Regions from separate parts of the Mesorhizobium sp. M0410 genome, predicted to be linked through region 4. Evidence: predicted binding sites of a transcription regulator. Region 4 holds the regulator's gene; each other region holds the start of a gene.

What was found. Region 4 encodes LexA, which represses DNA repair genes until DNA is damaged. Its sites were predicted from a motif close to TGTTCNNNNTGTGTTCNG; they were not measured.
Region 1: a site for LexA is predicted at 3,239-3,256, ahead of recA (recombinase RecA). Genes of this name have one in related genera too.
Region 2: a site for LexA is predicted at 3,278-3,295, ahead of NKI63_RS01170 (DNA recombination protein RmuC). Genes of this name have one in related genera too.
Region 3: a site for LexA is predicted at 4,519-4,536, ahead of NKI63_RS03670 (PA0069 family radical SAM protein). Genes of this name have one in related genera too.

What each region holds. Positions count from the first base shown of each region.
Region 1 is NZ_JAMYRN010000004.1:226,529-234,242, forward strand. Features, by position in the region: gene NKI63_RS07130 (SUF system Fe-S cluster assembly protein) at 1-140, shown strand, start outside; gene NKI63_RS07135 (STM3941 family protein) at 64-675, opposite strand; gene sufA (Fe-S cluster assembly scaffold SufA) at 808-1,188, shown strand; gene NKI63_RS07145 (GFA family protein) at 1,224-1,721, opposite strand; gene NKI63_RS07150 (TfoX/Sxy family protein) at 1,813-2,136, shown strand; gene NKI63_RS07155 (PfkB family carbohydrate kinase) at 2,171-3,103, opposite strand; gene recA (recombinase RecA) at 3,381-4,478, shown strand; gene alaS (alanine--tRNA ligase) at 4,739-7,405, shown strand; gene NKI63_RS07170 (PhzF family phenazine biosynthesis protein) at 7,464-7,714, shown strand, end outside.
Region 2 is NZ_JAMYRN010000001.1:228,520-236,233, forward strand. Features, by position in the region: gene NKI63_RS01145 (transporter) at 1-486, shown strand, start outside; gene truA (tRNA pseudouridine(38-40) synthase TruA) at 468-1,223, opposite strand; gene NKI63_RS01155 (GNAT family N-acetyltransferase) at 1,242-1,751, opposite strand; gene fmt (methionyl-tRNA formyltransferase) at 1,748-2,677, opposite strand; gene def (peptide deformylase) at 2,694-3,224, opposite strand; gene NKI63_RS01170 (DNA recombination protein RmuC) at 3,328-4,590, shown strand; gene NKI63_RS01175 (GFA family protein) at 4,630-5,034, opposite strand; gene NKI63_RS01180 (cation diffusion facilitator family transporter) at 5,114-6,079, opposite strand; gene NKI63_RS01185 (transglutaminase-like domain-containing protein) at 6,202-7,011, opposite strand; gene NKI63_RS01190 (hypothetical protein) at 7,227-7,352, shown strand; gene NKI63_RS01195 (DUF6481 family protein) at 7,532-7,714, opposite strand, start outside.
Region 3 is NZ_JAMYRN010000002.1:321,575-329,288, forward strand. Features, by position in the region: gene NKI63_RS03635 (tRNA1(Val) (adenine(37)-N6)-methyltransferase) at 1-88, shown strand, start outside; gene NKI63_RS03640 (S49 family peptidase) at 176-1,033, shown strand; gene NKI63_RS03645 (hypothetical protein) at 1,115-1,300, shown strand; gene NKI63_RS03650 (4-(cytidine 5'-diphospho)-2-C-methyl-D-erythritol kinase) at 1,327-2,229, shown strand; gene moaB (molybdenum cofactor biosynthesis protein B) at 2,216-2,758, shown strand; gene NKI63_RS03660 (phytanoyl-CoA dioxygenase family protein) at 2,792-3,766, opposite strand; gene NKI63_RS03665 (glycosyltransferase) at 3,956-4,459, opposite strand; gene NKI63_RS03670 (PA0069 family radical SAM protein) at 4,611-5,765, shown strand; gene rnhB (ribonuclease HII) at 5,934-6,629, shown strand; gene NKI63_RS03680 (F0F1 ATP synthase subunit B) at 6,889-7,380, opposite strand; gene NKI63_RS03685 (F0F1 ATP synthase subunit B) at 7,391-7,714, opposite strand, start outside.
Region 4 is NZ_JAMYRN010000007.1:135,824-143,537, forward strand. Features, by position in the region: gene NKI63_RS12195 (MltR family transcriptional regulator) at 253-1,014, shown strand; gene NKI63_RS12200 (hypothetical protein) at 1,081-1,884, opposite strand; gene NKI63_RS12205 (ComEC/Rec2 family competence protein) at 2,415-4,877, shown strand; gene lexA (transcriptional repressor LexA) at 4,871-5,605, opposite strand; gene kynU (kynureninase) at 6,061-7,308, shown strand; gene NKI63_RS12220 (hormone-sensitive lipase) at 7,405-7,714, shown strand, end outside.

The DNA.
Region 1 (7,714 bases), on a different contig from region 4:
GCGAAATGCCGGGTTGGGTGGAAAATGCCGTCGGCGCCGTCGAAGGCGTTTCCGGTGTCGAGGTCAACATGACCTTCGACCCGCCCTGGTCGCCCGACCGCATGTCGGAAGAGGCACAGGTGGCGGTGGGCTGGTATTGAGATCAGTCGACCTTGCACCGTATGCTTTGGCATAAGCCGTGATCGCTGAGAACAGCTCGTCAAACTTGACGTCGTGGTCTCCCGTGCCAATACACATCGCGTCTAAACCCATCGCTCTATTGGGTCCCCGACTCCAGCGCGCCATTTTGGTCAAAGATGGGCTCTGCCAGACGCTCTCTAGGACTTCTACCAAAAGGAACTTTTGTCGCCGGTAACTCCGCTCAGAAATGTGCTTCACGACACTCCATGGAATGAACTCTGCTGACAGGCGGACGTCCCAAAAGCCCTTAGGCGACAAAACTAGCGTCGGCCGTTTCAAATCGAAAAGACGCACCACAGCGATCACAAAAGTGCCGGTGAACAATATAGCCGTTATCCAACCGAGAAATTGCTTGAAGCTACCTGGAGCGATATTCGGCACTAGGCGCCATCCAAGCGCAATGCCTAAAGTTGTCATCGCTACCGATATAACAGCCAGCAGGCCGAGCCGAGCAGGAGATGACCGAAATTCAACTGTTTGATTGGTGTCAAGCATTTAGCCTCTCGCCATACTTCGATTGTCGCCAACTGAAATTACATCCAAATTGGTTGCAGTAAGCAGAAAACTTCACCATCTTAGGTAAGAATGATCCGCAGGCCTTGAACCCGCGTGAAAGTGGAGAACGATATGGGACGCTTCGCCGTCATCACCATGACCGAAAAGGCCGCCGACCGGGTCCGCGAGATCGTCGCGACCCGCGAGAACGCGCATGGCATCCGCCTGGGCATCAAGAAGGGTGGCTGCGCCGGCATGGAATATACCGTCGATCTGGTGACCGAACCCAACACCAAGGACGACCACATCGAGCGCGACGGCGCCCACGTCTATGTCGCGCCGGAGGCAGCGCTTTTCCTGTTCGGCACCGAGATGGATTTCGAGCAGACGACGCTGCGCACCGGCTTCACCTTCCGCAACCCGAACCAGAGCTCGGCCTGCGGCTGCGGCGAATCGGTCGAACTGAAGCCGGCCGATTTGAAGGCCTTGGCTGAAGCGCGCGCTTCCGCCTGATCTTTCCTTCTCCTCCGTTCACGGGGAGAAGGGACCTAATCCACCCACATTCCTGTTCGTTTGTGCCAGTCGGCAATTGATTCTTCCGGGTAGACGTCGAAGACCTTGTCCCTTTTGCCGATCTCCGGCTCGACCCAGTTCGCCTTGTATTTCAGCATAAGATGCACCTTCTCCGGCGGCTTTGGCAGGTCTGTGTCGATCGCCGAGGCGAAGGGATGCACCAGCTCCGGCCAGGTTGGGTCGTAGAGCCAGAGCGCCGTCCCGCATTTCGTGCAGAAGTTCCGCTCGCCCGTCGAGGTTTCGCGGTGCGGGTGCTCGTCGTCCTCGATCTCGGCGCGATAGACACCGAGATGGCGCTTGCCATGGATTTTCAGCGTCTCGTAATCGGCGCCGAGATTGATGGCGAAACCGCCGCCGCCCTGCTGCTTGCGGCAGATCGAGCAATAGCACAGCATGAACGGCACGGGCGTGTGGCTTTCCACCTCGAAACGCACGGCATTGCACCGGCAAGATCCTTTGAGCAGAAGCGGCATGAAAAACTCCGACGAAATTTGATTCTGAACTTGTCAGGATGGTGCCGGTTACGTCGATGACAAGGGGAAATCCGGGTGACATGATCGCCGCATGGACAACGAGCGCATAGAAGAGCTTTTCGAAGGCCTCGGCCCGGTCAGCATCCGCAGGATGTTCGGCGGCAAGGGCATCTATTTCGACGGCGTCATCGTCGCCATCGTCGTCCGTGGCGAACTGATGCTGAAGGCGGACGCCGAAAGCGCGCCGGATTTCGAAGCGGCCGGGTGCCGGCAATGGACCTACACCGACTCGCGCCACGGCAAGCTCGTGTCTATGCCCTATTGGAGCGTTCCCGACAGCGCTTTCGACGATCCAGACGAGATGGCGATCTGGGCGCGGCGTGCCTACGAGGCAGGACGGCGCGCCGGCAAATAGGCTGCGTCATGCTTCGGCAATTCCGGGCCGCATTTCACGCCAGTTCCCGCGCCTCGGGCACGAGCGCCAGCGCCTCGGCAAAGCTGGCGCTGGTGAAGGCGGCGCGCTCGACGGCGAGCGCCGCGGCGGCAATGCCTTCGCGCAGTGCCGCGCGCAGCGTCAGGCCGCGCAGCAGGGCAGCGATCGTGGCGCCTGCCAATGCGTCGCCGGCGCCGGCAACGTCGGTCCGTTTTTGTAGCGGCCGTGGCGAGATCGAGAACGCGCCGGTTTGGTCGAAACCGAGCACCGGACCGTCGCCGTCGGTGACCACGCCGCTTTTCAGGCCGGCGCGTCTCAGGCCGTCGATGACGCCTTGATCGTCAGCATCGATGTCAACGCCGGCGATCACGCCGGCCTCGTGCCGGTTCATGAAGGCCAGCGCTAGAAGTCCGAGCACCGGCGTCAGCCGCGCCGCTCTGTTGGGCGAGACGGCAAGCGCAAACACCGCCTTGCCGGCGGCGAGTGCCGCCATCCGCTCCAGCGCGGTCGACGGCAGGTTGGCGTCGCACAGGATCGCATCGGCCGAACCGATAGCTTCGCGCACCTTGGCGCGGCGAATTTGCTTGGGAAGCGCCAGCTCGTAGAGCACCATGTCGGCAAGGCCGGCGATCAGTCCGCCATCGCTATCGATCAGCATCGTATGGCTTGGCGTTGCCCGGTCGAGGAACACCGCCGACAGGTCGGCAATGCCGGCCTCGGTGACGGCGCGCAAGACCGTGTCGCCAAGGGCATCGCCGCCGCGCACCGAAAGCAGCGAGGCCGAGGCGCCGCGTCGCACCGCCCAGCGCAAGGCGTTGAAGACGGCGCCGCCAACATGCTCGCGCATCGTGCCGGGGTTCAAGGCGGCTGGCACGAAGGCGCCGGCAACCCGGCCGCGCCGCTCGATATAGGCGCCGCCCACGGCCAGGATCGTCGGGGAGTTCATCATGCCGGCAAAATGCCCTTTGCTGTTGCGCGGGAGGAGACTAGGTCGCTGGGCGGAACCCTGCAATCGCGGGTGCGATTCGGTTGGTGACGGCAGCGGCGCCGCATGCGAGGCGGGAGGCATTGGGAAGCAAATTTACGAAACAAAAATAGAACAAATATGGATATCCGTTATTTTTCAAATCCTTGCCGCTCATTGACAAATGAGAACAAACGAGGTACATTCTTTTAAGGATTGCGGGATTGTCCGGCCTCCATTGACGACCACGGGGTGATGTATCATGGCTCAGAATTCTTTGCGGCTTGTAGAGGACAAAGCGGTGGACAAATCAAAGGCTCTGGATGCGGCGCTGTCGCAAATCGAGCGTGCCTTCGGCAAAGGCTCGATCATGCGGCTCGGCGCAAACGAGCAGGTCGTCGAGATCGAAACAGTGCCGACCGGCTCGCTTGGGCTGGACATCGCGCTTGGCGTCGGTGGCCTGCCGCGCGGCCGCATCGTCGAGATCTACGGGCCGGAAAGCTCGGGCAAGACGACGCTGGCGCTGCACACGGTGGCCGAAGCCCAGAAGAAGGGCGGCATCTGCGCCTTCGTCGATGCCGAGCACGCGCTCGACCCGGTCTATGCCCGCAAGCTCGGCGTCGATCTCGAAAACCTATTGATCTCGCAGCCCGATACCGGCGAGCAGGCGCTGGAGATCTGCGACACGCTGGTGCGCTCCGGCGCCATCGACGTGCTGGTGGTCGATTCGGTGGCGGCGCTGACGCCGCGGGCGGAAATCGAAGGCGAGATGGGCGATTCGCTGCCCGGCCTGCAGGCGCGCCTGATGAGCCAGGCACTGCGCAAGCTCACCGCCTCGATCTCGCGCTCCAACACCATGGTCATCTTCATCAACCAGATCCGCATGAAGATCGGCGTCATGTTCGGGTCGCCCGAGACGACGACCGGCGGCAATGCGCTGAAATTCTATGCTTCGGTCCGCCTCGACATCCGCCGCATCGGCTCGGTCAAGGATCGCGACGAGGTCGTCGGCAACCAGACCCGCGTCAAGGTGGTCAAGAACAAGCTGGCGCCGCCCTTCAAGGTGGTCGAGTTCGACATCATGTATGGCGAGGGCGTCTCCAAGACCGGCGAGCTGGTCGATCTCGGCGTCAAGGCCGGCGTGGTCGAAAAGTCGGGCGCCTGGTTCTCCTACAATTCGCAGCGTCTTGGCCAGGGCCGCGAAAACGCAAAACTGTTCCTGCGCGATAATCCCGACACGGCGCGCGAGATCGAGCTGGCGCTGCGACAGAATGCCGGGCTGATCGCCGAGAAATTCCTTGAAAACGGCGGCTCCGAAAGCAGCGACGACGGTTTCGAGGACGACGCTGGGGTGATGTAGGGCAGGCGACGCCTCGCGGAGCCTCAGCCGGGTTTCGATTTGATGTTTTGATTTTGAGTTTGCGTAATCGATGCGTTTCGAACCGCCGGCCCCGTGCCGGCGGTTTGCGTTTGACGGCGGGGCAGAAGCCATTTCAAAGCGCTGGTGAAAGCGGGGATTTGAGCCCGTTTGGTGTTTCTGGACAGGCTGCGGTGCGACCGCTAAAAGGCCATGTCTATTTTCCGCCGGCAGCCGGCGGTTCTCTCGAAAAGGCAGTATTCATGAGTGGCGTCAACGAGATCCGGTCGGCATTTCTCGACTATTTTCGCAAGGAAGGTCACGAGGTCGTCGCGTCAAGCCCGCTGGTGCCGCGCAACGACCCGACGCTTATGTTCACCAATGCCGGCATGGTGCAGTTCAAGAACGTTTTCACCGGTCTGGAGAAGCGGCCCTATTCGCGCGCCACGACTGCCCAGAAGAGTGTTCGCGCCGGCGGCAAGCACAACGACCTCGACAATGTCGGCTACACTGCGCGCCACCTGACCTTCTTCGAGATGCTCGGCAATTTCTCCTTCGGCGACTATTTCAAGGAGCGCGCCATAGAGCTTGCCTGGAACCTGATCACCAGGGAGTTCGGGCTGAAGAAGGACAAGCTGCTGGTCACCGTCTACCACACCGACGACGAGGCGGCCTCGTACTGGAAGAAGATCGCCGGCCTTTCGGACGATCGCATCATCCGCATCGCGACTTCGGACAACTTCTGGGCAATGGGTGACACCGGGCCTTGCGGGCCGTGTTCGGAGATATTCATCGACCGTGGCGAGCATATCTGGGGCGGTCCCCCCGGCAGCCCCGAGGAGGATGGCGACCGGTTCCTCGAATTCTGGAACCTGGTGTTCATGCAGTATGAACAGGTGACGAAGGAAGAGCGCGTCGACCTGCCGCGTCCGTCGATCGACACGGGCATGGGCCTCGAGCGCATGGCCTCCATCCTGCAAGGGGTTGAAAGCGTCTTCGAAACCGACCTGTTCCGCCACCTGATCGACGCTGCATCGTCGGCGCTCGGCAAAGGTCCGGATGCGGACACCGTCGCATCGTTCCGGGTCATCGCCGACCATTTGCGTTCGTCCTGCTTCCTGGTCGCCGACGGCGTGCTGCCGTCCAACGAAGGACGCGGCTACGTGCTTCGTCGCATCATGCGCCGCGCCATGCGCCACGCGCAGTTGCTCGGCGCCCGCGATCCGCTGATGTGGCGCCTGGTGCCGGCGCTGGTCCGCGAGATGGGGCAAGCCTACCCGGAACTGGTGCGCGGCGAACAGATGATCACCGAGACGCTGAAGCTTGAGGAAACTCGTTTCCGCAAGACGCTGGTGCGCGGCTTGGGCTTGCTTTCGGAGGCGACGGAAAAGCTGGCCTCCGGCGACATGCTGGATGGCGAGACAGCGTTCAAGCTCTACGATACCTATGGCTTTCCGCTCGATCTGACGCAGGACGCGCTGCGCCGGCGCAACATCTCGGTCAACCTTGCCGGCTTCACCGAGGCAATGGAGCGGCAGAAGGCGGAGGCACGCAAAAGCTGGGCTGGTTCCGGCGAGGCCGCAACCGAGACGGTATGGTTCGCGGTGCGTGAGGAGACCGGCGCCACCGAATTCCTGGGTTATGAGACCGAGCAGGCGGAAGGCCTTATCGAGGCGCTGGTCAAGGACGGCAAGACCGTCGACAGTGCCGGCAAAGGCGACGCCGTTGCCGTGGTTGTCAACCAGACGCCGTTCTATGGCGAGTCCGGTGGCCAGATGGGCGATGCCGGCGTCATTTCGGGCGACGGGTTCTCGATCGAGATATCCGATACCCAGAAGAAGGCCGATGGGCTTTTCGTCCATCTCGGCAGGGTGGCCAATGGCACTGTCAAGACTGGCGCGACCGTCGAGCTGAAGGTGGACCACGCGCGGCGCTCCAGGCTGCGCGCGAACCATTCCGCCACACATCTGATCCATGAGGCGCTGCGCGAGGTGCTGGGTACCCATGTGGCGCAGAAGGGCTCGCTGGTCGCGCCCGAGCGTCTGCGCTTCGACATTTCGCACAACAAGCCGATCTCGCCGGACGAGATCGAAGAGGTCGAGCGCATGGCCAACGAGATCGTCGTTCAGAACGGCCCGGTGATCACACGACTGATGTCTGTCGACGACGCCATCGCCGAGGGCGCCATGGCGCTGTTTGGCGAGAAGTATGGCGATGAAGTGCGCGTCGTTTCGATGGGCACGGGCTTGCATGGCGCCAAGGCCAACCGGCCTTATTCGGTCGAGCTATGCGGCGGCACGCATGTCAGGGCGACCGGCGATATCGGCCTGGTGCGCATCGTGTCCGACAGCGCGGTCGCTGCCGGCGTGCGCCGCATCGAGGCGTTGACCGGCGAGGCCGCCAGAAAGCATCTCGACGAACAGGACAAACGGCTGAAGGCGGCCGCCGCCGCGCTGAGGATTTCGGCGGCCGATGTGCCGGCCCGCGTCGAGGCGCTGCTCGACGAGCGCAAGAAGCTCGAAAAGGAGCTGACAGAGGCGCGCAAGAAGCTGGCGCTGGGCGATCGCTCGCCAGCTGGTGTGCCTGCGGAAAACGAAACCATTGCCGGTGTCGGTTTTCTCGGCAAGGCGGTATCGGGCGTCTCGCCAAAGGATCTGAAACCACTGGCCGATGCCGGCAAGAAGTCCCTCGGCTCCGGCGTGGTCGTCTTTGTCGGCGCCGGCGAGGACAACAAGGCGAGCGTCGTCGTCGCCGTTACCGATGATCTGACCGGCCGCTTCAGCGCCATCGATCTGGTGCGCGTCGCGTCCGCGGCATTGGGCGGGCAGGGCGGCGGCGGGCGACCCGATATGGCCCAGGCCGGCGGCCCGGACGCCTCGAAGGCCGAAGACGCGATCGCTGCGGTGAAGGCGGCGCTGGAAGCTGCGTGAATCTGCACCAGTAAGGCCAGGCCGAAGTGGCAGCGGGGATGATGTGGCAACGTTGACCATGTATCAAGTCGACGCTTTTGCCGAACGGGCTTTCCAAGGCAACCCCGCTGCCGTTCTCATTTTGGAGGACTGGCTATCGGACGACGTGATGCAGGCCATCGCAAACGAGAACAATCTTGCTGAAACCGCGTTTGCGCGGCCGAGTGGCGAGGGTTGGGATTTGCGCTGGTTCACGCCGGTTCATGAAGTCGACTTCTGTGGCCATGCTACACTTGCGGCCGCCCATGTGCTGACTACGGAATACGATGG
Region 2 (7,714 bases), on a different contig from region 4:
ATCGTCGTCGCGGCGCCGGCACTGATCGTCGGCTGGGTCGGTATTGCCAACGAGATCGGCGACCCCAACGCATTCGTCGGCCGTTTCAGCATGTTGATCCGCCTGGCCACCGTCGATATCGGCGCCTGGGTGCTGCCGCTCATAGGCCTCGCGCTGGTGGCGCCGCGGGTCGGCGTCGGCGGCCGTTTCGTCCATTATGTCGTGGCCAGCAACTGGGCCTCGGCGATCATCGCCTGGATGATGCTGCCATCGGCGTTGATCCGGCTTTTCCTGACGTCGGCCAACGAAGTCTCCGGACTCGTGTCGCTGCTGTTGTTCGCGCTGTCGATGGTCTTGACCTGGCGGATGACCAACGTTGCGATCGGCAGGGGTGCGGCCGTCGGCAGCGCCGTTTTTGCCGGCATGTTCGTGGCCTCGCTGATCGTCCTGTTCGGACTGCAGGCGCTGCTCGGGATCAGCGTTCCGGATCAGCCAGGCGTCGGATAGTCGACGCCGACGAGAAACAGCCCGTCGGGCGGCGCCACCTGACCGCAGGCCGCACGGTCGCGCGCCTCAAGCGCCGCCTTGAGGTCGGCAACAGTCCAGCCGCCTTCGCCGACGCGTTTGAGCGAGCCGACCATAGAGCGCACCTGGTTGTGCAGGAATGAGCGCGCCGAAGCGCGGACCTCAATGAAATCGCCCGCCCGGCTGACATCCAGCCGGTCGAGTGTGCGGACCGGGCTGGAGGCTTGGCACTGGGTCGAGCGGAAGGTGGTGAAATCATGCCGGCCAAGCAGCACCTTTGCCGCTTCGTGCATGGCCCCGGCATCGAGCTGCTTCGGTACCCACCAGATCTTGCCCTTGTCGAGCGCCGCCGGCGCGCGGCGATTGACGATGCGGTAGAGGTAATGGCGGCCGATCGCCGAGAAACGCGCATCGAAACCATCCGGCACGGAGGCGGCCTTCAGGATGGCGATGCGCACCTTGGCCGCCTGCAGATGCGCGTTGACGGCGTCGCGCACCTTGTCGCCGGGCCATGCCTTGATCAGATCGACATGCGCCACCTGAGCGGTCGCATGGACGCCGGCATCGGTGCGGCCGGCGGCGCGCAGCGAAACCTGCTCGCCACAGAACTTCTCGATCGCCTGCTCGATCGCCTGCTGCACCGAAGGCTGGTTGGCCTGGCGCTGCCAGCCGGCGAAGAGACTGCCGTCATATTCGATGTCGAGGCGAAAACGCGGCATTCCCGGATCGAAGCGAAATCAGGCGGCGAGGGCTGAGCCGAAGGCCGAGGCGTAGACCAGCCTGCCGGTCTCCGGCGCCTCGCCCCAGGCAAGCGCCTGCAAAGCCTCGCTTTGGTACTCGCTCTCGAACTTCGCTGCACGGGCGCGGCTGTAACCGAAACGTCCATAGTAAGCGGGATCGCCGAGCACCACGGCGAGCGTCTCGCCAGCAGCCTTCAGGCGGATATGCGCCTCGCGGACCAGCGCACCGCCGATGCCGGTGCCGTGGAACGACGGCTCGACCGCCAAAGGAGCCAAAGCCACCGCCGGGAAGCTCTTGCCGCCATTCTGCACGAAAAGCCGTGAAAACAGGATATGCCCGACCACTTGCCCGTCTTCGTCCGCCACCAGTTCGACGACGGCATCACCGCCGGTGACCAGCGCGTCGACCAGTCCGGCCTCCGTCTGCTGGCCGAATGCGTGTTCTTCGACTAGGCGGATCGCCTCGCGGTCCCGCGGCGTCGCCGCGCGTATGGACATCATGCTCATGACAATTTCATTCCTTTTTCGAGCTTGGCCCCGCGCAGAAACTCCTGCGCGGCTATGGGCCTTGCGCCCGCACGTTGAACTTCGACCAGCCTGATCGCGCCTGACCCGCAGGCGACCGTCAGCCGGTCATCGAGAATTCCTCCCGGTTCGCCGGCGCCTTGCGAGAGCGTCGAGCGAAGCAGTTTCAGCCGTTCTACACGGCCGCCGATTTTGGCCTCGCACCATGCACCGGGAAAGGGCGACAGGCCGCGAATCTGGTTGTGCACGTCGCCAGCAGGTCGCAGCCAGGCTATGCGAGTCTCCGATTTATCGATTTTCTTGGCGTAGGTCACCCCCACCTCCGCCTGTGTGGTAAATGTCAGCGTATTCCGCTCCAGCCGCTCGAGCGCTTGCACCATCAGCGCAGCACTGAGGACCATCAGCCGGTCGTGCAGATCGCCGGCCGTCATGTCGGGTCCAATGGGACATTTTTCAACCATTGCCACCGGCCCGGTGTCGAGGCCTTCGTCCATCCGCATCACCATCATGCCCGTTTCGGTATCGCCGGCCATGATGGCGCGCTGGATAGGGGCAGCGCCGCGCCAGCGCGGCAACAACGATGCGTGGCCATTGAGACAACCGAGCCGCGGCGCCTCGAGAATGGGTTTGGGCAGAAGCAGCCCGTAGGCGACGACCACGGCGACGTCGGCGCGCAAGGCGCGGAACGCCTCCTGCTCCGCCTCGCTCTTCAGCGACACCGGCGTCCGCACCTCGACGCCCAGCCGCTCCGCCTCGCGCTGCGCCGGCGACCGCGTCAGTTCGAGCCCGCGCCGGCCGCCGGCGCGCGGCGGCTGCGTATAGACGGCGGTCAACCCGTGCCCGGCCCCGGCAATCGCCCGCAGCGTCGGCACGGAGAATTCGGGCGTACCCATGAAGATGACACGCAGGGGCATTCGTCGACCCCTATCCCACCATCTTGCCCGGCGCCTTGTCCCTGGCGAGCTTTTTGAACTTCTTGACCACCATGTCGCGCTTCAGTTTTGAGATGTGGTCGATGAACAGCACGCCGTTGAGATGGTCGATCTCGTGCTGCAGGCAGGTCGCCATCAGCCCCTTGGCCTCGATCTCCTGCAGCTTGCCGTCGCGATCGAGATACTTCACCCGCACCGCGGCGGGGCGCTCGACTTCGGCATAGTAATCGGGGATCGACAGGCAGCCTTCCTCATAGACCGAACGCTGGTCGGAGCTTTCAAGGATTTCGGGATTGATGAAGACGTGCGGCGCCGGCGTCTCGTCCTCCTTGGCGAGGTCGATCACCAGCATGCGCAAGGGTTCGCCGACCTGGATCGCTGCGAGGCCGATGCCGGGCGCGTCATACATAGTGTCCAGCATGTCGCCGGCCAGTTTGCGCAAATCGCCATCGACACGCTCGACCGGTTTTGAAACCTGGCGCAGGACGGGATCGGGGAGGATGATAAGCGGCTTGATCGACATGGCGTCTCACCTAAGACCTCGCAGGAAAAGCGTCAACCGGGACGGCTTCGGGTCGTTCACGTTTTGATCTGTGCCGGCAGACCGAATCATCTATGCTGTCGGCATGAACGATCTGGCCACCATCCTGTCCGAACCTGTCGCCCGCCTCGGCGCCACCACGCTCACGCTCGGCCAAGCCCTGGGTTTCGGCGCAATGCTGTTCCTTGGACTGTTCGTGGCGCTCGTCGTTGCGCTCTGGCGATCGGCCAAGGCGCGTGCAGTGGCGGCCGCCGAAGCCGCCGACCACGCCCGTGACGCCGAGGTGCGGATGGCCGGCATCTTGGCAAGCCAGGCGGAAATGCAAGGCCGCATGGGCGCCATCGCCGAAGTGTTCGGGGCGCGCCAGGCGGAACTGACCCAGTCGATCGGCCAGCGCCTCGATGCCATGACCGGCCGCCTGGGCCAGACCATGACCGAGCAGACGAGATCGACGCATGAGAGCCTCGCCAAGCTGCAGGAACGGCTGGCGGTTATCGATATCGCGCAAGGCAATATCCAGTCGCTGGCCGGCCAGGTCGTGCAATTGCAGGCGATCCTTTCCAACAAGCAGACGCGCGGCGCCTTCGGCCAGTCGCGCATGGAGGCCATCGTCGCCGACGGATTGCCGCACGGCGCCTATGAATTCCAGGCGACCTTGTCGAATGGCAGCCGGCCCGACTGCCTGGTGAAGATGCCGAACGGCGCGCCGTCACTTGCCATCGACGCAAAGTTTCCGCTCGAGGCGTGGAATGCCATCCGTGCCGCCGAAGGCGCCGACCTGCAGAAGTCGGCAGCACAGGCTTTCCGCCGCGACATCGAGGTGCATGTCCGCGATATTTCCGAAAAATACCTGATCCAGGGCGAGACGCAGGACACCGCCTTCATGTTCGTGCCCTCGGAATCGGTGTTCGCCGAAATCCATGAGAATTTCGAGGCCGTTGTCCAAAAGGCGCATCGATCGCGGATCGTCATCGTCTCGCCATCGCTTTTGATGCTGTCGATTCAGGTCATCCAGGCAATCCTCAAGGATGCCCGCATGCGCGAGCAGGCGCACCTGATCCAGGGCGAGGTCATCCGGCTAATGGAAGACGTCTCCCGGCTCGACGAGCGGGTGCGCAAATTGCAGACGCATTTCGGTCAATCGGCCAAGGATATCGACGACATCCTGGTCTCGACATCGAAGGTGACCCGGCGCGGACAAAAGATCGAGGCGCTGGAGTTTGGCGTGCAGCCGGCGGAGGATACCGCTGGTTCGAATGGCAGCGGAGCAAAAGCGGAAAGCAGCCCGCGCGTCGCTGATTCGAAAACCGGGCAGTTGAGGCTAAGGGTCGTCGAAGGCGACGATTGAGAGCTACGCCGGAACCGGAGGCTTCACCCGGATCTGGCGCTACTGCTCCTCGATGATGGTCGTGCCTTCGAATTCCGGCAGCCAATGCAGCGCCGAGCGGTGCCAGATCTGCTTTTTCGGCACCAGTTGCTCGCGTTGCCGTGCCGTGCCGACCCTGATGCCGTAAACCTTCGGTCCCTCGCCCGCCGACGTGGCGTAGAGATGCGAGCCACACTCACCGCAAAACGCCTGGGCGCGCTTGGCGCCGCTCGAACCGGTCTTGATGTAGATTTTCGGCTTGCCCTTGGTGATCCTGTAATTGTCCTGGGACGCCGGCACGGTGACGCGAAAGGCCGTTCCGGTTAGCTTCTGACAATCGATGCAGTGACAAATGGTGGTCTTTTCCGGATCGACCTCGGCCTCGTAAGTGATGGCGCCGCAATGACACCCGCCGTCGATTTTCATCTTCGTTCCTCCCGAGCTTTTGCCTGCGATCATAACCGGGACTGTCCGATGGCGCATCGATTTCCTCAAGCCATTTTCCTTAGGCCGGTTCTTGTCCGGATGCCCCCGCCAAGGCCTTGCTCCGGCGTTCCCAGGTGCCGGTGGTCTGAGGCTTGACGAACAGCCGCGTCACCTCCGGCATCTCCGCTTTCAGCCGCGTCTCGAGGCGTTCGACGCAGGTCTCTATCTCGGGCGCCGACAAGTGGTCCTCGAACTCGATGCTCAGAGCGGCGACGATCTCCTGCGGACCCATATGCAGCGTCAGCGCGCCATTCGCCCGCTGCACCGCCGGGTCCTGCTGGACGATGTCCAATACTTTCATTTGCACCTCGGGCGAAGCCGGCTCGCCGAGCAGCAGGCTTTTGCTTTCGCGCGCCAGGAAGATCGCGGTTGCGCCCAGGATCAGCGCGATGCCGATCGACGCGGCGCCGTCGAGCTTCGGCATGTCCAGCAGTTCCGCCGCCGATATCCCGGCGAAGGCGACAACGAGGCCGAGAAGTGCCGCGCTGTCCTCGAAGAGTACGGTGTAGACACTAGGATCCTTGCTGAGCTGCACCGCCTCGAGCCAGCCGTGGCTGCCTTTTTGGTGGCGGAACTCCTTCAGCGCCACCAGCCAAGAGGTGCCTTCGAAGAGGAAGGAAAGGCCAAGGACAGCGTAGTTCACCTTGGCGTTGGCAATCGGCTCCGGCGTCATGATGTGCGTCACGCCTTCGTAGAACGATATGCCGGCGCCCAGTGCAAAGACGAGGAGCGCAACGATGAAGCTCCAGAAGTACAGCTCGCGGCCATGGCCGAGCGGATGCGTGCGGTCGGCCGGGCGCGCGGCACGGTGCATGCCGTAAAGCAGCAGGCTGCCATTGCCGGTATCGACGAGCGAGTGGACGCCTTCCGAGAGCATTGCCGAGCTGCCCGTGAACAAGGCAGCGGCGAATTTGGTCAGTGCGATCGCAAGATTTCCGGCGAGCGCCGCATAGATCACTTTTTTCGACCCGCCATGCGCCGCCATGGTGTGCTGCCTTGGTTGATGCACCGAGATTGGCGGAGCGTCCGCCCACGCTCCACAGCTCTCACAACGCCTGAAGCGCCGAGTTGTTCACAAAGTCAGTTATCCAAAAGGGCGGGGCGGGGCTATTCGACGACCTCGTCCGTCCAGACCTTGAAGCCAGCCAGCGCGCCCGGCCCGAAAATGTGGGTCAGCGGCACATCAGCGGCATCGCGTCCGGAGGCGATCAGGATACGGCCGATGCGCGGCGCGTTGTTGCGCGGGTCGAACGCGTGCCAGCGGCCGCCGAGATAGACCTCCATCCAGGCGGCGAAATCCATGTCCGACCACGGCTTTGGCAGGCCGATGTCACTGATATAGCCGGTGCAGTAGCGGGTTGGAATGTTCAGGGCGCGGCAGAAGGCAACAGCGAGGTGAGCAAAGTCGCGGCACACACCACTCTGCTCGCGATAGGCTTCGGCGGCGGTGCGTGTCGGCCGTGCATTGAAGTAGTTGAAGACGATGTGGTTATGGACGAAGTCGCAGACCGCCTGGACGCGCGGAATGCCGAGCGGGGTGCTGCCGAACAGCCGCCACGCTTCATTCGACAGCACGTCGCTCTCGCAATAACGGCTGGGCAGCAGGAACAGCAGCGTCTCCGACGGCAGATCGCGCACCTCGTGCTGCCACGCCGTCAGCTCGCGCGTCTCGAAGGAGCCGGGGTCGCGGATGACCGCGTCGGTGCCGAAGGCAAAGCGCCCGGCCGGCGCAACGAGACGGTTGCACCAATTGCCGAAACTGTCGCGGTAGCTCTCGATCGGCACCGGCGGGTTCGACGTCAGGAAGTCCGGCCGCTCAAGATCGGATGCGCGCGAATAATGGACATTTAGCATCGCGATCAGCGGTGTTTCCTGCGGGAAGTCGAAGCTCATCTGGCAACCGATGTGGATCCGCATTGTCGTCCTGACCGGCCTGCCTGATCATCAGCCGGCGAAACGCGAGGGCTGATGCTGCAGTGCGAAGAAGACCATGGCACGGACCGCTGCGGTTTACGAGGGAATTAGAAACCGGTTAACAGCCATCGGTCAGGGCGACTGCCCGGCAGCGGCCTCTTGCAGTCGAGCGTTTTCTCTTGTTTCACTTCGCCAGACGTCAACTGGAGGAACGAATCATGGCTAAGGGTGCGATGAAGGCAGGCAAGGAAGCCCGCAAGCCGAAGAAGGACGCGAAGAAACCAGCTCCGGCGCCGGCCCTGAAGGCACCGCCGGTGAAGGCGATGAAGCTGAAGGACAAGTAGGGCCGCAGCTACCGTTTCGGCTTATTTCGACCGGCCGCAAACGCGGCCGGTATGATTGTTCACTAAGCTCACGCGCATCCCCTATGGATGCGGCGAAGATAGATTTCGCGCATTTAAGAAATCGGCCGAAAGCCATCGAAACGGAGCGTTCCGATGGCTTGAATCAGTGCCGGAAGGCGTTATCGCGCGGAGAAGCCGGGCGGCGTCCTGCCGGTGCGCTGCTTGCGCGCGGCATAGCGGGCGTCACGCTTGGCCTTGCGTTCGGCCTCGTCGGCAAGAAAACGGGCGATGCGCTCGTTCTCTTCAGCTTCCCGGATCTTCGCTTCGGCCTGTGCGGCCTCTTCGGCGGCGATGCGTGCCGC
Region 3 (7,714 bases), on a different contig from region 4:
GCTGATGCTGCATGCCTACTCAGGCAATGGCCCTTCGGAGCGGGCAGAGCTGATCAATAACGGGCTGGCGTCGCTGTTCGGAGACTGATCCATTCTGATTGCCGGGGTGACGGCATTGCCGTTGGCCGGCGAATTCCTACATGCCTCAAGCAAATCGACCGGAGACCGCCCCCTCGTGAAACGCCTTTTCAACCGCCTGCTGCCGAAATCCTGGCGCTCCACCGTCGTCACCATTCCGGTCATCCGGCTGCACGGCACGATCATGCCCGGCGGCGGCCAGTTCCGGCCGAGCCTGTCGCTCGCTTCCACCGCCGGTCTTCTCGAAAAGCTGTTTTCCTTCGATGCGCCGGCGGTCGCCATCTCGATCAATTCGCCAGGGGGCTCGCCGGTGCAGTCGCGGCTGATCTTCAGGCGCATCCGCGACCTGGCGAGCGAGAAGAACAAGAAAGTCCTGGTTTTCGTCGAGGACGTGGCGGCATCGGGCGGCTACATGATTGCGGTCGCGGGCGACGAGATCTTTGCCGACCCGTCCTCCATCGTCGGCTCGATCGGTGTGGTGTCGGCCTCGTTCGGCTTTCCGGAGCTGTTGAAGAAGATCGGCGTCGAGCGCCGCGTCCACACCGCCGGCCAGAACAAGGCGGTGCTCGACCCGTTCAAACCGGAAAAGAAGGAGGACGTCGAGCGCCTGAAGGCGCTGCAACTGGAGGTCCACGAGACCTTCATCGACCTCGTCAAGGACAGGCGCGGCAGCAAGCTCAAGGACGATCCCGACCTGTTCACAGGCCTGTTCTGGACGGCCAAGAAGGGGCTTGAACTCGGGCTGGTCGATGCGCTCGGCGACATGCGCAGCGTGCTGAAGAGCCGTTTCGGGCCGAAAACCCAGCTCAAGCTGATCACCGCGCCGCGCGGCCTGTTCGGCCGCTTCGGCCTGTTCGGCTCGAGCTTGTCGGCGCCCGACATCGCTGCCGCCGCGGCAAGCGGCGTCATCGATGCGGCGGAAGAGCGCGCGCTGTGGGCGCGCTTCGGGCTTTGAAAAGCCGGTGAAAGCGTCTAGCATAAATCATCAACCGACCCGACCGGCGGCCTTGCCGGCCTTGCGAGGGAGGAGTTTGACATGCCGCAGATCATTTTCTTCGCCGTCGTCGGCATTGCCGCCTATTTCGGCTACCGCTCCTTCGTCAGGGAAGCCGAGCGGGTGACCGCCAAGGTACGTCGGGCCGAAAAGCAGACGGCCAACGGGACGATGGGAACACTGGTCAAGGATCCGAAGACCGGCGAATACCGTCTGGCCAAGGATTGACCGTCGTCCCCCTCGCGGCCGAGCCAATCAACGCCGAGGCCAGCCTCCGGGCATTGCATGCGCACGCCAAGATAAATCTCGCGCTGCACGTCACCGGCCGGCGCGCCGACGGTTATCACATGATCGAAAGCCTGGCTGTGTTCACGCGCTTCGGCGACCGCATCGAGACAGAACTTGCCGACAGCGATGGGTTTTCCGTGTCCGGCAAATACGCCTCCGCGGTGCCGGTCGACGACAATAATCTGGTGGTGAGAGCGCGCGACGCACTGCGTCGCGAGGCCGGTTCCCAACACGCGCCGGCTGTCGCCATCCGGCTCGAAAAGAACCTGCCGGTCGCGTCCGGTGTCGGAGGCGGATCGAGCGACGCGGCGGCTGTGCTGCGCGCCCTGATCCAGACCTGGGGACTTGATGTTGACGATGCCGAACTGGCGCGGATCGGCCTGTCGCTCGGCGCCGACGTGCCGATGTGCCTCGCTGCTAAGCCACTGATAGCCCGCGGCGTCGGCGACGAGCTGACACTCGTGCCGGATTTCCCGGCGCTGGGTCTGGTGCTCGTCAATCCCGGCACTGCCGTCTCGACGGCCGACGTGTTCGAGGCGCTTGGCCGCCGCGACAATGCGGCGCTGCCGCCGCTGCCGCACAGCCTCGACTTCCACAGCATCCGCAACTGGCTGGAGATCACCCGCAACGATCTCGAACCTGCGGCGCGTGCAATCCAGCCCGCCATCGGCAAGGCGCTTTCCGTGCTTAACAAGGCCGGAGCCGGTTTTGCCAGGATGTCGGGTTCCGGCGCCACCTGCTTCGGGCTGTTCGAGACCGGCAACGTGGCCAAGCGCGCGGCCGTCGATATCCGCGGCCGCCATCCCGACTGGTTTGTCGCGGCGACGCGAAGCGTGAGATCGGAGGCTGATGCCCATGGCCAGGATTGACGTGAGCCGCCCCTTTGTTCCCGTGCGCATCGCGGTACTGACCGTTTCCGATACGCGCAGCCTCGTCGACGACAAATCCGGGCAGACGCTGGCCGACCGTATTGCCGAGGCCGGCCACATCCTCGCCGCCCGCGACATCGTCACCGACGACCGCGACAAGATCCGCGACACGGTCCTAGGTTGGTCAAGGGACGAAGCGATCGATGTCGTCATCACCACCGGCGGCACCGGCTTCACCGGCCGCGACGTGACGCCGGAAGCGCTGGAGCCGATCTTCGAAAAGCGCATGGACGGCTTTTCCGAAGTGTTCCACCGCATATCCTACGACAAGATCGGCACCTCGACGATCCAGAGCCGGGCAACCGGCGGCGTCGTCAACGCCACCTTCGTCTTCGTGCTGCCGGGCTCGCCCGGCGCCTGCAAGGACGCCTGGGACGGCATCTTGAAGCCGCAGCTCGACTACCGGCACATGCCCTGCAACTTCGTCGAGATCATGCCGCGGCTGGACGAGCATTTGCGGCGCGGCTGAGGCGAGCCAAGGTATCAGCCAAGCGACCTCGGTTTAGCGAATGACCGGCTCGCCGTGAAAACGGCGGCGCGAGGGCGGCGACACGCCGAAGCCGACCTCCATCATCAGCCGCGGCGTGCGCGTCGGCACGGTGCCCATATGGAAGCCGAACGGGTCCTCGACAAAGCCGAGGCCGGCCGGCCCGGTCAGCGTGACCGGGCTCTGCTCGCCATAGACGCCCAGCACCTCCTCCGCCGAATGGCCGACAAGCAGCGTCAGCTGATGCTTCAGGATGCGGCGGTTGTGGGAGCCGCGGACATAGACATGCGGCCCGGTGTCGTTGTCGACCGGCACCAGGTAGAAAAAGAACTTCAGCATCCGCCAGTCATCGAGGTCGAAATGGTATTTGCCGAGCGAGGCCATGTTCTTGTCGGCGTCCGAGACGCCACCGGTCGGAAAGCTCCACCAGACGCGGGTGGTGATCAGCTTGGCCTGGCTGCCGAGATAGTGCGCTGCGATATCGAGAAGCAGCGGATCGCGCTGCACGGCGACCGCAGCGTTGCAGTCGAGGACCCGTTCGAAATAGTGACCGCTGAGCAGCGGGCGGCCGAAATGCTTTTCGGCATCGGCGTGTTTTTCGGGCAGGAATTCCAGCCGGCGGTCGAAATTGCCGAAGCATGGCGTGCGCTCGGCGAAGCGGGCAATCTCCTCATGGATGGCGGCCGGCAGCATCAGGCCCGAATAGAGCCCCTCCGTCCGCAGCGCGCCGACGACGGCATCGCGATCGACGCCGGCGAACATCGTTTCACCGACATTGCGCGCCGGCGGAACGGGCTTTGCACCGCGCCAGTGCAGGCGCCGCGCCGGCATGGTGCGGGCCAGCATGAACATCGGCAGCCATGCCGGATTCTCGCGAAGGTCGGAAAGATAGGTCGGGATGCGGGCGGCGATGCGGCGCAGCGTACCGCCGTTGCGTGCGATCGCCTCGAGGCTTGCAGCGCCGGACTTGTCGGGGCTTGAAAGGGTCATCGGGGTCCTCAAATGTCGATGGAACAGCATCGACGATAGTCGTCGCCGCCGCTCCGGCACACCCCAAACCCATTCGCCCGTTTCGCAGGGAATGGTAACCCCCGGCCAGATTTTGTGCAATGCACAATAAGCGACGACCCGCCAGAAAATTTGCTTGGGCGGCATTCCCTAGGCCGGGATGGTAAGCCGTCACTTCCGCGGCGCCACCCAGATCTCGGCGTGGAGCCTCCTGGTCGCCAGGCCGCGGGCGATCGCTTCGGCGCTGCGGGCGCTCTTTGATAGCGCGGCGGCCTGACGCTTGCTGATCACCAAGCCTTCGGCGAGAGCGCGATTTCCGGCAAAGACGCGTGACAGGAAGGGCGCGCGGCTGCCGCGTGCCCGCGAAAATCGCGCCGCCATGGTTTGCCTGGCGGTATGGGCGACGACCTCGTCGATCCAGCCCTCCCCCAGCCGCGCGCCCGGTTCCAGCAAGAGCAGCCAGTCGCCCTTGGCCTGCCTGATGCCCGCAGCGATGCCGCCGCTGACATAGTGGCAGCCGGCATGTTCGGCGACGCGGTGCGTCTGATCGGTCGAGCCGGTGTCGCAGACGAGAACGTCGCGCACCACGCCCTCGACCGCGCCGCCGATCAGCGAGGCGAGCGTGCGGGCAAGGCCCTCCTCGTCATTCAGGGTTTCGATCAGGACGCTGAGCATGTTTAGCCGAATAGCGGAAAGCGGTGGGCAGCGCCAGTTTTTGCGGCGCGCCGCGAGAAAGTTCTTGCTTTGTTCTCATCGATGCGATAGGAATACATTCATGAGCAGAGCGATTCGACAGCGGGCGGATAGTCCCTGGGAAAGGGCCAAAATGGAACAGATCGTGCGTGCCGACATTGCCGCCTTCGGCGCTGGCAGGGCCGAGATGGCGAATGCGATGATCGAGCAGAGCGGCATGCGCGTCCGTCCGGACCGCAATCGCGGCAGGTCGGCGGGCATCAATCCGTCCGGCCGTTTCGAGCCGGTCAGCCGGCATGTGTTCGATGACGGCTGGAATTCGCTGGAGGAGCTGCCGCCCTTCAGGACCGAGGTACAGGTCGAGAAGCCGCGCACCATCATCACCCGCAACGAATCGCCCGATATCTCCTTCGACCGCTCGATCAATCCCTATCGCGGCTGCGAACATGGCTGCGTCTATTGTTTCGCGCGGCCGACGCACAGCTTCATGGGCTTGTCGCCGGGGCTGGATTTCGAATCGAAGCTGTTTGCCAAGCCGGATGCGGCGCGGTTGCTCGACAAGGAATTGTCCAGGGACAATTACCAGCCGCGCACCATCGCCATAGGCACCAACACCGATCCCTATCAGCCGATAGAGAAGCAATACCGGATCATGCGCGAGATCCTCGAAGTTCTGGAGGCGCGCGGCCATCCGGTCGGCATCGTCACCAAATCGGCACTGGTGATCCGCGATATCGACATTCTGTCGCGCATGGCCGAGCGAGGGTTGGCCAAGGTGGCGCTGTCGGTGACGACATTGGACAGGATGCTGGCCAGAACGATGGAGCCGCGCGCGTCGACGCCGACCAAGCGGCTGGAGGCGGTCAGACAGCTTTCGGACGCCGGCATTCCGGCCTCGGTGATGGTCGCGCCGATCATCCCCGGACTGACCGACCCGGAAATGGAGCGCATCCTCGATTCGGCGCAGGCAGCGGGCGCGCGTGAAGCCGGCTATGTGCTGCTGCGCCTGCCGCTGGAGGTCGCGCCGATCTTCAAGGACTGGCTGCTGCGCCACTATCCCGACCGCTATCGCCACGTCATGTCGCTGATCCGTTCGATGCGCGACGGCAAGGACTACGATTCGGAATGGGGCAAGCGCATGAAAGGCTCCGGCCCCTATGCCTGGCAGATCGGCCGGCGTTTCGAGATCGCCGCCAAACGGCTCGGCCTCAATGCCGAACGGCGCTCGCTCAGGACCGACCAGTTCGTCCCCGCTGCCAAGGCAACCGAGCAGCTGATGCTGCTGTGACAAAGCGTCTCGCGCCAGCCGCTTTGAAGCGGCCGCAGAAGGCGAAAAATCCCGTCCGGCCTGTCCTGTCCCCGGGCTTGCAGACGGTAGCCCCCTCCTGGTCCGGTGCCCCGCCCGACCCGGAGGGGACTTGCGGAGAATCGGAGCCGATGCGAACCTCGCCGCACCATGGCTCGCCCGCGTTCCGATTCTCCGCTTCTCTTCGAAATCGTCGAGAAACCCGACTTCTCGTTCGAAACGAGAGCGATGGCCGAAGGCCTTTGGCCGGTGGCAGGGATGGACGAGGCCGGCCGCGGCCCACTCGCCGGGCCGGTGGTGGCGGCAGCGGTGGTGCTCGATCCCGCCAACATCCCCGACGGCCTCGATGATTCCAAGCGGCTGACGCATTTGCAGCGTGAGGCGCTGTTCATGAAAATCCTCGGCTCCTCACTCGCCGTGTCGATGGCCTCGGTCAGCGCCGAAGGCATCGATGCCTCCAACATTCTCAGGGCCAGCCTGGAGGCGATGCGCCGTGCAGTGGCCGGCCTGTCAATCCGGCCGAAGCTGGCACTGGCCGACGGCCGCGACGTGCCGCCCGGCCTGCCCTGCGAGGGCAAAGCGCTGATCAAGGGCGACCAGCGCTCGCAGTCGATCGCCGCAGCCTCGATCGTCGCCAAGGTGTTGCGCGACCGAATGATGTGCGGCTGCGGCAGCCATCATGCGCGTTACGGCTTCGAACTGCATATGGGCTACGCCACTGTGCGCCATCGCACGGCAATCGATCTGCACGGGCCGGTGGCGCGGCTGCACCGCGCCTCCTTCGCGCCGTTCCGGTTCGGCGGCACCGAGGTGCTGGAGGAAGAGGGTTTTTCGGGTTTGGATTGAGATTGGCGAAAGCGGCTGAGCGCGCAATCTCCCCCCTTGAGGGGGAGATGGCCGGCAGGCCAGAGGGGGTCGCCTTCGTGTGAAGCGTCAACGTTCTCTTTCGTCCCAGTGGCGTCGCGCCAGGACGTACCGCCCCCCTCTGTCGCCTTTGGCGACATCTCCCCCTCAAGGGGGGAGATTATGCGCTCTGCCGCTTTCGCCAACAAAAAAGCCGCCAGGTTTCCCCGGCGGCTTCCGATGAATTTCTCGACGAAGTCGCTTAATTCAGTTTCGACTTCAAATCCTGCAGGGAGGCGTTGAACAGGTCGGCGCCGGCCTTGGCGTCGATCTTGCCGGCCAGCAGCGCGCGCGCGGCTTCGACCGCAATGTCGACAGCGCTGGCACGCACTTCGCCGATCGCTTCGCGCTCGGCCTGGCCGATCTTCTGCTCGGCCAAGGCGGTGCGCCGGGCGACATAGTCCTCGGTCTTCTGGTGCGCCTCGGCGGCAAGCATGTCGGCTTCACGCTTGGCGGCGGCAACGATGGCCGCCGCCTCCTGCTCGGCTTCCTTGCGCTTGCGCTGGTATTGGCCAAGCAGCTGCTGTGCCTCTTCGCGCAACCGGCGCGCCTCCTCGAGCTCGGAGCTGATCTTGTCGGCCCGCGCATCGAGCGCCTTGGCGATCATGCCCGGCACCTTGATGTAGATGGCGATGCCGAGGAAGATTACGAGGGCAACCGTTGCCCAAAGCGTCGCGAGAGATGTGGCGTCCATGATGCGCTCCTCACCCGGCCACGGATTTGACCGCGGCCGCGATTTCGGCCTTGCTGGCCTTGCCGCCGACAAGCGCCTCGACGATGGCCGAAGCGGTGTCCTCGGCGATCGTGCCGACTTCCTTCATGGCATTGGCCTTGATGGAAGAAATACGCGCCTCGGCCTCGCCAAGCTTCTGGTCAAGCGCTGCCTCGATCGTCTTGCGGGCAGCTTCGGCTTCCGCCTTGGCCGCATCGTTGGCCTGCTGACCGATCGCATTGGCCTTGCCCTTGGCTTCCGCCAATTCCTGCTCATAGGCGGCAACGGCGGCATCGGCCTCGCTTTTCAACCGGGC
Region 4 (7,714 bases):
TTGCTGTTTGCCGCATCGGTTCCCGTCCTGCCGTGTAGCGCGCAATCGTTTGGCACCTCCGGGCAACTTCACTTGGCAGCAGATCGGAGTTAGCTCATTATCGTCAAAGGCGGGAATTTTCGGTGTTTGAGCTCCGTTTTGGCGTACCGTCAGACCGCCGCCAGCTTCACCGCACGATAGCAGCCTCGCGCCGACTATGCGCGAGGCGGCGCGTGTCAGCGAAAGGCGGAAAACCAGGATTTCAAAGGCCAGATGAACGACAAAGCTGAAGAGAAAGCGAAAGAAGATGAGGTCTTTGGGGACCTCAATCGCCTTAATCAAATCATGGGCACGCTTGACGAGCGTGGATTGGTTCTCGCGCTCGCAGCTTTCGCAGAAGAAGCGCTCGGCGATCTTATAGCGGCATTTCTAATTGAGGGCGCGCCAGCATCGACACTCCTTGAAGGGTTCAACGCCCCTCTTGGAACGCTGTCAGCACGAATCAAAATGGCCTACTCTCTGGGATTGGTGACAAAGCCCCAGTACGACGATCTGGAGAGGCTTCGGCGGATTAGGAACGAATTTGCACACAGCTGGGAGCCAGTTTCGTTCTCTGACCAGAAGATCGCCGGGCACATCTCCGCGCTGCACTTCAATAGCCTGCATGAAGAATTTCCAGAGACGCCTCAAGAGAAAGTGCAGACGTCCTTGGGAGTGCTCTTGATGGAATTACGCTCGACGACCAACCAAATGAAAAAACACGGACGCCGTGCTTGTCTTATCGGACAGCACCTAATTTCTGGGGTGGTTGGCGACCTCGATATGCAATTGAACAAATGCCGAATGCGTTTGACGAACCTCGCGGAAGAATTGCAGTCCGCAACTGGGGATCGACGACGGTTCCTGTTGGCTATTCGGCATGGATGGCAAGGGAAACTTGAGATTGTGCGTCTCCAGGCCCCACCGGAACGAAAGCACGAGATTAGCAGCCTGCAAGCCGAATTAAAAACGTGGAATATCCCGCCCGAGGACTAAAGGCACCATCTAGCCGGCAAACCAACTGCGATTCAGTTAGCGTGCGCTGAATAGCTGCCAGAGTGTTTAGAGGCGATCATTTAACTTTAAGTTCTTGGGGTAATCCACGCACTGGGCGAGAAGGTAATCCGCAGCGGCCACAGCGGTAGCGAAGTTGGCTTCCTTGAGCTTGGCTTTCATGGTTGGCGATGAGCGGTCCATCATCTCCGCAATTTCATTGAGCGCATCTCCGAGTGGCTGAAAGTGTGGCTTAGAAAAATAAGCTACTTTGTCAGGAGATTTATTTTTGGCGCGGCGAAGTTGTGAGGCGATCACCCGGACATCTGTGGCCGCCCCGACGAAATTCAGGGGATCTGAAGATTGAACCCCTATTTGGATCATCTGCCTGTCCTCGTCGTCAGCTTCGCCAACCATTATCGTACGTCCACCCACTTTGCGATACCGGCGAATAAAGGCGGCTTGGTGCGTATCGATCAACCGATCTACCTCGGCGCCTTCCAGGAGTTGTGTCTGTTTGCCTATGAATGCGGCTTGGGCGCGGGCCTCTTCTGCCTGTTGTTTTAAAATGTCTCGATTGAGTTCGAACTCCCTCCTCGTCAGCCGCAGTTCCTGCCGTTGCAGAGCAAGCTCTTGTGACTGGACCATGGTGGCCACGAACAACCAAAGAAAGGCAAGTGGAGCGCAGATCCCTGCGACAAAATCGCCGAATGTGTTTAGCGCGAGGCTGGCCTTGTTGATTGGCAAAAGGCTATCCGGCCCGCTATTGCCTAGGATCGAGCCCAATGCCGTGAAATAAACTGCGGTTGCCGCAAACCCGAATACCACCCACCCAGATCGTGCCGATTTCTCGGTCTCTTCCTTTTCGGTCATCCGCTCCCTCTCTAATATCGACTGCCGCTTATAATCAAATCTCGCGCGGCTGTCCCCTTGCCGCCAGCCAGGCTGTAGAGCAGTTGAACCTCTTCGATGCTGTTGGCCCGGAAGGCCGCGCGGATCTCCGGCACGTCGTTGATTGACAGACAGTCTGGTCGCGATTGCCTCGAACTGGTCACCGCCGAAAAGCTCCTTGGCGTAGTCGCCGTCGCTGCCGAAATAGGGCGGGTCAAGCTAGAACAGGGTTTCGGCCGGTCGTAGCAGTCGATGAAGGCGGACCAGCCAAGCTGCTCGACTAAGACGCCAGCGAGCCGGTCACGGAGGTCAGCTAAGAGGGCTGTCGTCAGGTTGAAACCGGCCGATGAAGTCGGGCCGAGAGCCCGGCGGGCTACCCTGCCGAACGCGAGGCGCGGTGAAGATAAAGGAAGCGACCCAGGCGGGCGTAGGAAGCGAATGTTGTTGCGCGGACTTTCGCGCGTTGCGCGTTCATGTAGCATAGGAGGTCGAGGGCGCAAGGGGCAGACCCGATGGCTGTGCGAGGCCGTGGTGCGGGCGAGGGCGAGGACGTTGGCAGCGGCGTCAGCGAACGCTTGCTGTTTGCCGCTCCCCCGCCTGTCCTGCCGGCACCGGCATTGCTACCCGCTCCGCGCTTCGATGCTCCGTCGCTGCCGGCCAGCGACCCAGCAACGGTTCTCGTGCCCGCGGGCGAGCCCATCGTACGCCTGCCCAGGCGTTTCCGCCTCTCGTCACCGTCCCGTATCCGCAACAGCGTAACCTCGGCGGCCGGCCTGGAACTCGACCGTGGCATCGCCTTCCTGCTGGTGCCGGTGTTCCTCGCATGCGGGGTGGTCGTGTATTTCGCGATGGCGGTGGAGCCGGCCTTTCCACAGCCGATCGCACTCGTGCTCCTCGCGGCCCTTTGTGCCGTCGTCTCGCGCTCTTGGCCCAGAGCCCGCCTGTGCTTCATGGTGGCGTTGTTCTGCGTGCTTGGCGTGCTTGCCGCCAAGTTCGAGACCTGGCGTGTCGGGACGCATGTGCTCGGTTCTGAAATCTCGACGCGGCTGACGGGTCGCGTCGTATCGTACGAACCCATGGCTAGCGGCCGCATCCGGCTGACAATCGATGTGATCTCAACCGCCAGGCCGACGCTGCGCTACATGCCGGAACGGGTCCGCGTTTCGGCGATGAAGATACCGGATGAGCTGGCCGCCGGTTCCGAGATCACCGGCTATGTGCGGCTGCTGCCGCCGACCGGCCCGGTGCGGCCCGACAGCTATGATTTCTCCTTCGACAGCTATTTCGCCGGTATCGGCGGCAGCGGCTTTTTTCTCGGCAATCCGAAAGTCGTGTCGTCGAGCAGCATGCCGCTTGCCGCGCGGCTTTCTTCCGCGATCGAAGACGCGCGCGAATCCATCGCCGACCATATCCGCAGCCGCATCGGCGGCGCCGAGGGCGAGATTGCTGCTGCGCTGATCGTCGGCGTGCGCGCAGGCATTCCCGAGGAGATCAACGAAGCGATGCGGCGTACAGGCATTTATCACATCATCTCTATCTCGGGGCTGCATATGGCGTTGGTCGCCGGCACCATCATGGCGCTGCTACGCGGCGCCTTTGCGCTGTTTCCCGATTTCTCATCGCGACGGCCGGTCAAGAAATATGCCGCGGCCGCCGCGCTTTTTTCGATTGCGGCCTACCTCGTCTTTTCCGGCATTGTGGTAGCGGCCGAACGCAGCTTCATCATGCTGGCGGTGATGCTTATCGCCGTGCTGTTCGACCGGGCCGCGCTCACCATGCGCAACCTGGCGATCTCGGCCATCGCGGTCATTCTGGTGTCGCCACACGAGGTGGTCGGTCCGAGCTTCCAGATGTCCTTCGCCGCGACGGCGGCCCTTGTCGGCGCCTATGCCGGCTGGTCCGACTACCGCGCCGGCAGGGCCACCACGCCGCCGCCGCGGCGGTCGCCGCTACGCCTCGCCACGCGAAAGGTCCTGCTGGGCATGGGCGGCCTGGCGATGACCTCGATCATTGCAGGGAGCGCCACGGCGCTTTTCGCCATATGGCATTTCCAGCGCGTGGCGCCGCTCAGCCTGTTCGCCAATCTGGCCATCATGCCCATCGTCTCACTGGTCGTCATGCCCTTCGCCGTCCTCAGTGCGCTGGCGATGCCGTTCGGCGCGGATGGGCCTTTCCTATACGTGATGGGCAAGGGGCTGACGGCGATGATCGCCCTGTCCGGGTGGATCTCGGAGCGCTCGCCGATCGATGCGGTCGGGCTGATTTCGCTGAGATCCGTCCTTCTGGTGACGATCGCCCTCGTCATTGCCAGCATGGCGACGACCTGGTTGCGGCTGGCGGCACTTCCTTTTGCGCTCGCCGGCTTGCTGACGACAACGCAGACACGCGTACCCGACGTATTGATCTCGGAGGACGCACGGCTGGTCGCGCTGCCGATCGGCAGCGGTGAGCTCGCGGTCAACCGGGCACGCCCGAATGAGTTCACCATCGACAACTGGAAACGCGCGCTCACATCAGAGGCTATCGTCGCGCCGGAAACACCTGGAAAGAACGATCCGCAATTCGACATTGCCGATCCGGCCGACCTACCGCCGGGCATGCCGTTCATTTGCACGGACGGTCTCTGCCTCGCCAGGCATCCATCCGGCGCGATCATTGCGCAAGCCAAGGATCGCGATACCGCACGGCCAGCCTGCGCCTTCGCCAGCTTGATCGTCATCGACGACGCCACCGCCCATAATCCCTGCTACTACGACCGGCTGGTCCTCGTCGTCACAAAACGGCAACTGGCGCGCGCAGGAAGTGCGGCCGTCTATTTCGATCCACAAGCGGCAACACGCGCCGAAATCCGCTTCGCCGTCGAAAAATCATACCGGCCCTGGCACGTGCAGCGGAAATTTTCACGCGCGGCGCGCGGCCTGCCGCCATACCGGGCCGACAATCCAAAAGCCGGCACCAAGGGCGCAACTCAGTAGCGGCGGATCAGCCCAACGAGCTTGCCCTGCACCTTGACCCTGTCTGGTCCAAAGATGCGCGTCTCGTAGGCCGGATTGGCGGCCTCCAGGGCGATCGAGGCGCCCTTGCGGCGGAACCGCTTCAGTGTCGCTTCCTCCTCGTCGACCAGGGCCACCACGATCTCACCGGGGCTCGCCGTATCGGCATTGCGGATGATCACCGTGTCGCCGTCGAAAATGCCAGCCTCGATCATCGAATCGCCTTTGACCTCGAGCGCATAATGCTCGCCGCCCATGATCATATCCGGCGGCACCGAAATCGAATGCGTCTGGTGCTGGATAGCATCGATCGGCACACCGGCGGCGATGCGGCCCATCACCGGGATCGAAACGGCGGCGACGACATCGTCGTCATTGCCGGCTGCAGGGACGCGCGACGATGTCGGCTTGCCCTGCCGAGGGGCACCTTGCCCAAGACTGCCCTGGATGACACTCGGCGAGAACTTGCGTGCCGCATTGAGGCCGGGGGCGATCGAGTCAGGCAGGCGTAGCACCTCCAGTGCACGGGCCCGGTTGGGCAAACGGCGAATGAAGCCGCGCTCCTCCAGCGCCGTAATCAGTCGGTGGATTCCGGATTTGGAAGCCAGGTCGAGCGCTTCCTTCATCTCGTCGAAGGACGGTGGGATACCGCTTTCCTTCAACCTTTCGTGGATGAACATAAGCAGTTCGTGTTGTTTGCGTGTCAGCATAGCGACCCCCAACAGAATCAGAAAACAAACCCAGAACAGACACTATCTGTTCCAGTTGTGTTCCGCAACTGTTTAAAGTTTAATGAATGCGTTAAGGCTCGGGAAACAAACGACGTCCCCTACCGGCGTACCGTATTTTCGCCGCCGCGAGCCTCATCGCATTGATTCTGCTTTCATTTGCGCCGTTCTGGCCTCCTAGAAGGCGGTACTGGCATCGGCCGTCGGTCGGCAAAGGGCACGGAAGTGAACCCCTATCGACTGTGCGGTTTGGTCAATGCGCCGTGAACGAAACGAACTCAAAACGCCAACCTCGGGCTAACTCCAGGTTTCCACCGCCTGGTCAGGCTGCTTCTCGCCGGTGGAGCCTTGCACGCGCAACCAGGTAATGGAAGAACAGAAGAACAGTTGATGCGTGTCCGGCGTTGCGTTGGATTTTTTGGGGGAGCAGGCAAATCATGACGGGAATTCCCGATCTCGTGGCCGTAAAGGCGATGGATGCCGCGGATCCGCTGGGCGCGATGCGCGACCGCTTTGTCTTGCCGCAAGGAGTGATCTATCTCGACGGCAATTCGCTAGGAGCTGCTTCACGTGCCGCTTTCGATGAATTGTACAAGGCCGCGACCGAAGAATGGTCGCATGATGTCATCCGCGCATGGAACACGGCCGGCTGGTTCAACATGCCGCTTGAACTTGGCGACCAGCTAGGGCGCCTGATCGGTGCCGCGGTCGGCCAGACGGTGGTCTGCGATACGACGTCGGTCAACATCTACAAGCTGCTGCACGCCGCCATGGCCATGCGACCGGAGCGGCAGGTCATCGTCGCCGAGGGCGATAGTTTTCCGACAGACCTCTACATGGCTGAGGGTGTGGTTTCGACGCGAAAAGATGCGCTGCTGCGCCTCTCGGCGGTCGACGCGCCGACCATCGAGGAGCTGATCGACGATCGCACCGCCGTGGTGCTGGTCAACCACGTCAACTACAAATCGGGCGAACTGCGCGACATGCCGGCGCTGACGCGCAGGGCCCAGGAAGCCGGGGCGATGATCGTCTGGGATCTCTGCCACACCGCCGGCGCGATGCCAGTCGAGCTCGACAAAGCCAACGCCGATTTTGCCGTTGGCTGCACCTATAAATATCTGAATGGCGGCCCGGGCGCGCCTGCCTTCATCTATGCGGCTGAGCGGCATCTTGCCGACATTCAGCAGCCGCTCACCGGCTGGTGGGGCCATGCACGGCCCTTCTCCTTCGAGCCAGGCTATGCGGCCGGCACCGGCATCCGCCGGTTTCTGTGCGGCACCCAGCCGATCCTTTCGATGCGCACGCTGAAGGGCGCGCTCGACATCTGGGACGATGTCGACATGACGGCGGTGCGCAAGAAGAGCATCGCACTGGCCGATCTGTTCATCGAGCTTGTCGAGGCAAAGTGCGGCACTTACGGCCTCACGCTCGAAAGCACGCGCGATGGGGAAAAACGCGGCAGCCAGATTTCATTCATGCATGAGCATGGCTACCAGATCATGCGCGCGCTGATCGAACGTGGCGTGATCGGCGATTTTCGCGCGCCATCGACCATGCGCTTCGGCTTCACCCCGCTCTATGTCGGCTATGCCGATGTCTGGCAGGCCGTCGAAGTGCTTGAGGACATCCTGCGCACCGGTGCGTGGAAGGATGCGCGCTTCGCCATCAAGGCGGCTGTCACTTGAGATCGATGCGAGAGCTGGAATCGTGAGGCTGGCGACGACGCGCCGCGCGATGCTCGCGGCCAGGTTGCAAGGCCATATTGCCAGGGAGGGCGCAGGGTGTTCGAACGTCACATTGCCGATTGGGACAACGCCTATGCCAACGGCGCCAACATAGCCGGCAGCGATCGCTGGCCGGCGGCCTGGGTCGAGCCCGCGCAGGTTTTCCGCGACGCGCTTTTGACCGAGGGCAGGGCGCGGCTCGACCTGGCCTATGGCGACAACCCACGCAACCGGCTCGATCTTTTCCTGCCGGCCACCAAGCCGAAGGGGGTCGTGGTGTTCGTCCATGGCGGCTACTGGATGGCATTCGACAAGAGTTTCTGGTCACATCTTGCCGCGGGCGCTGTTGATCGCGGCTATGCAGTTG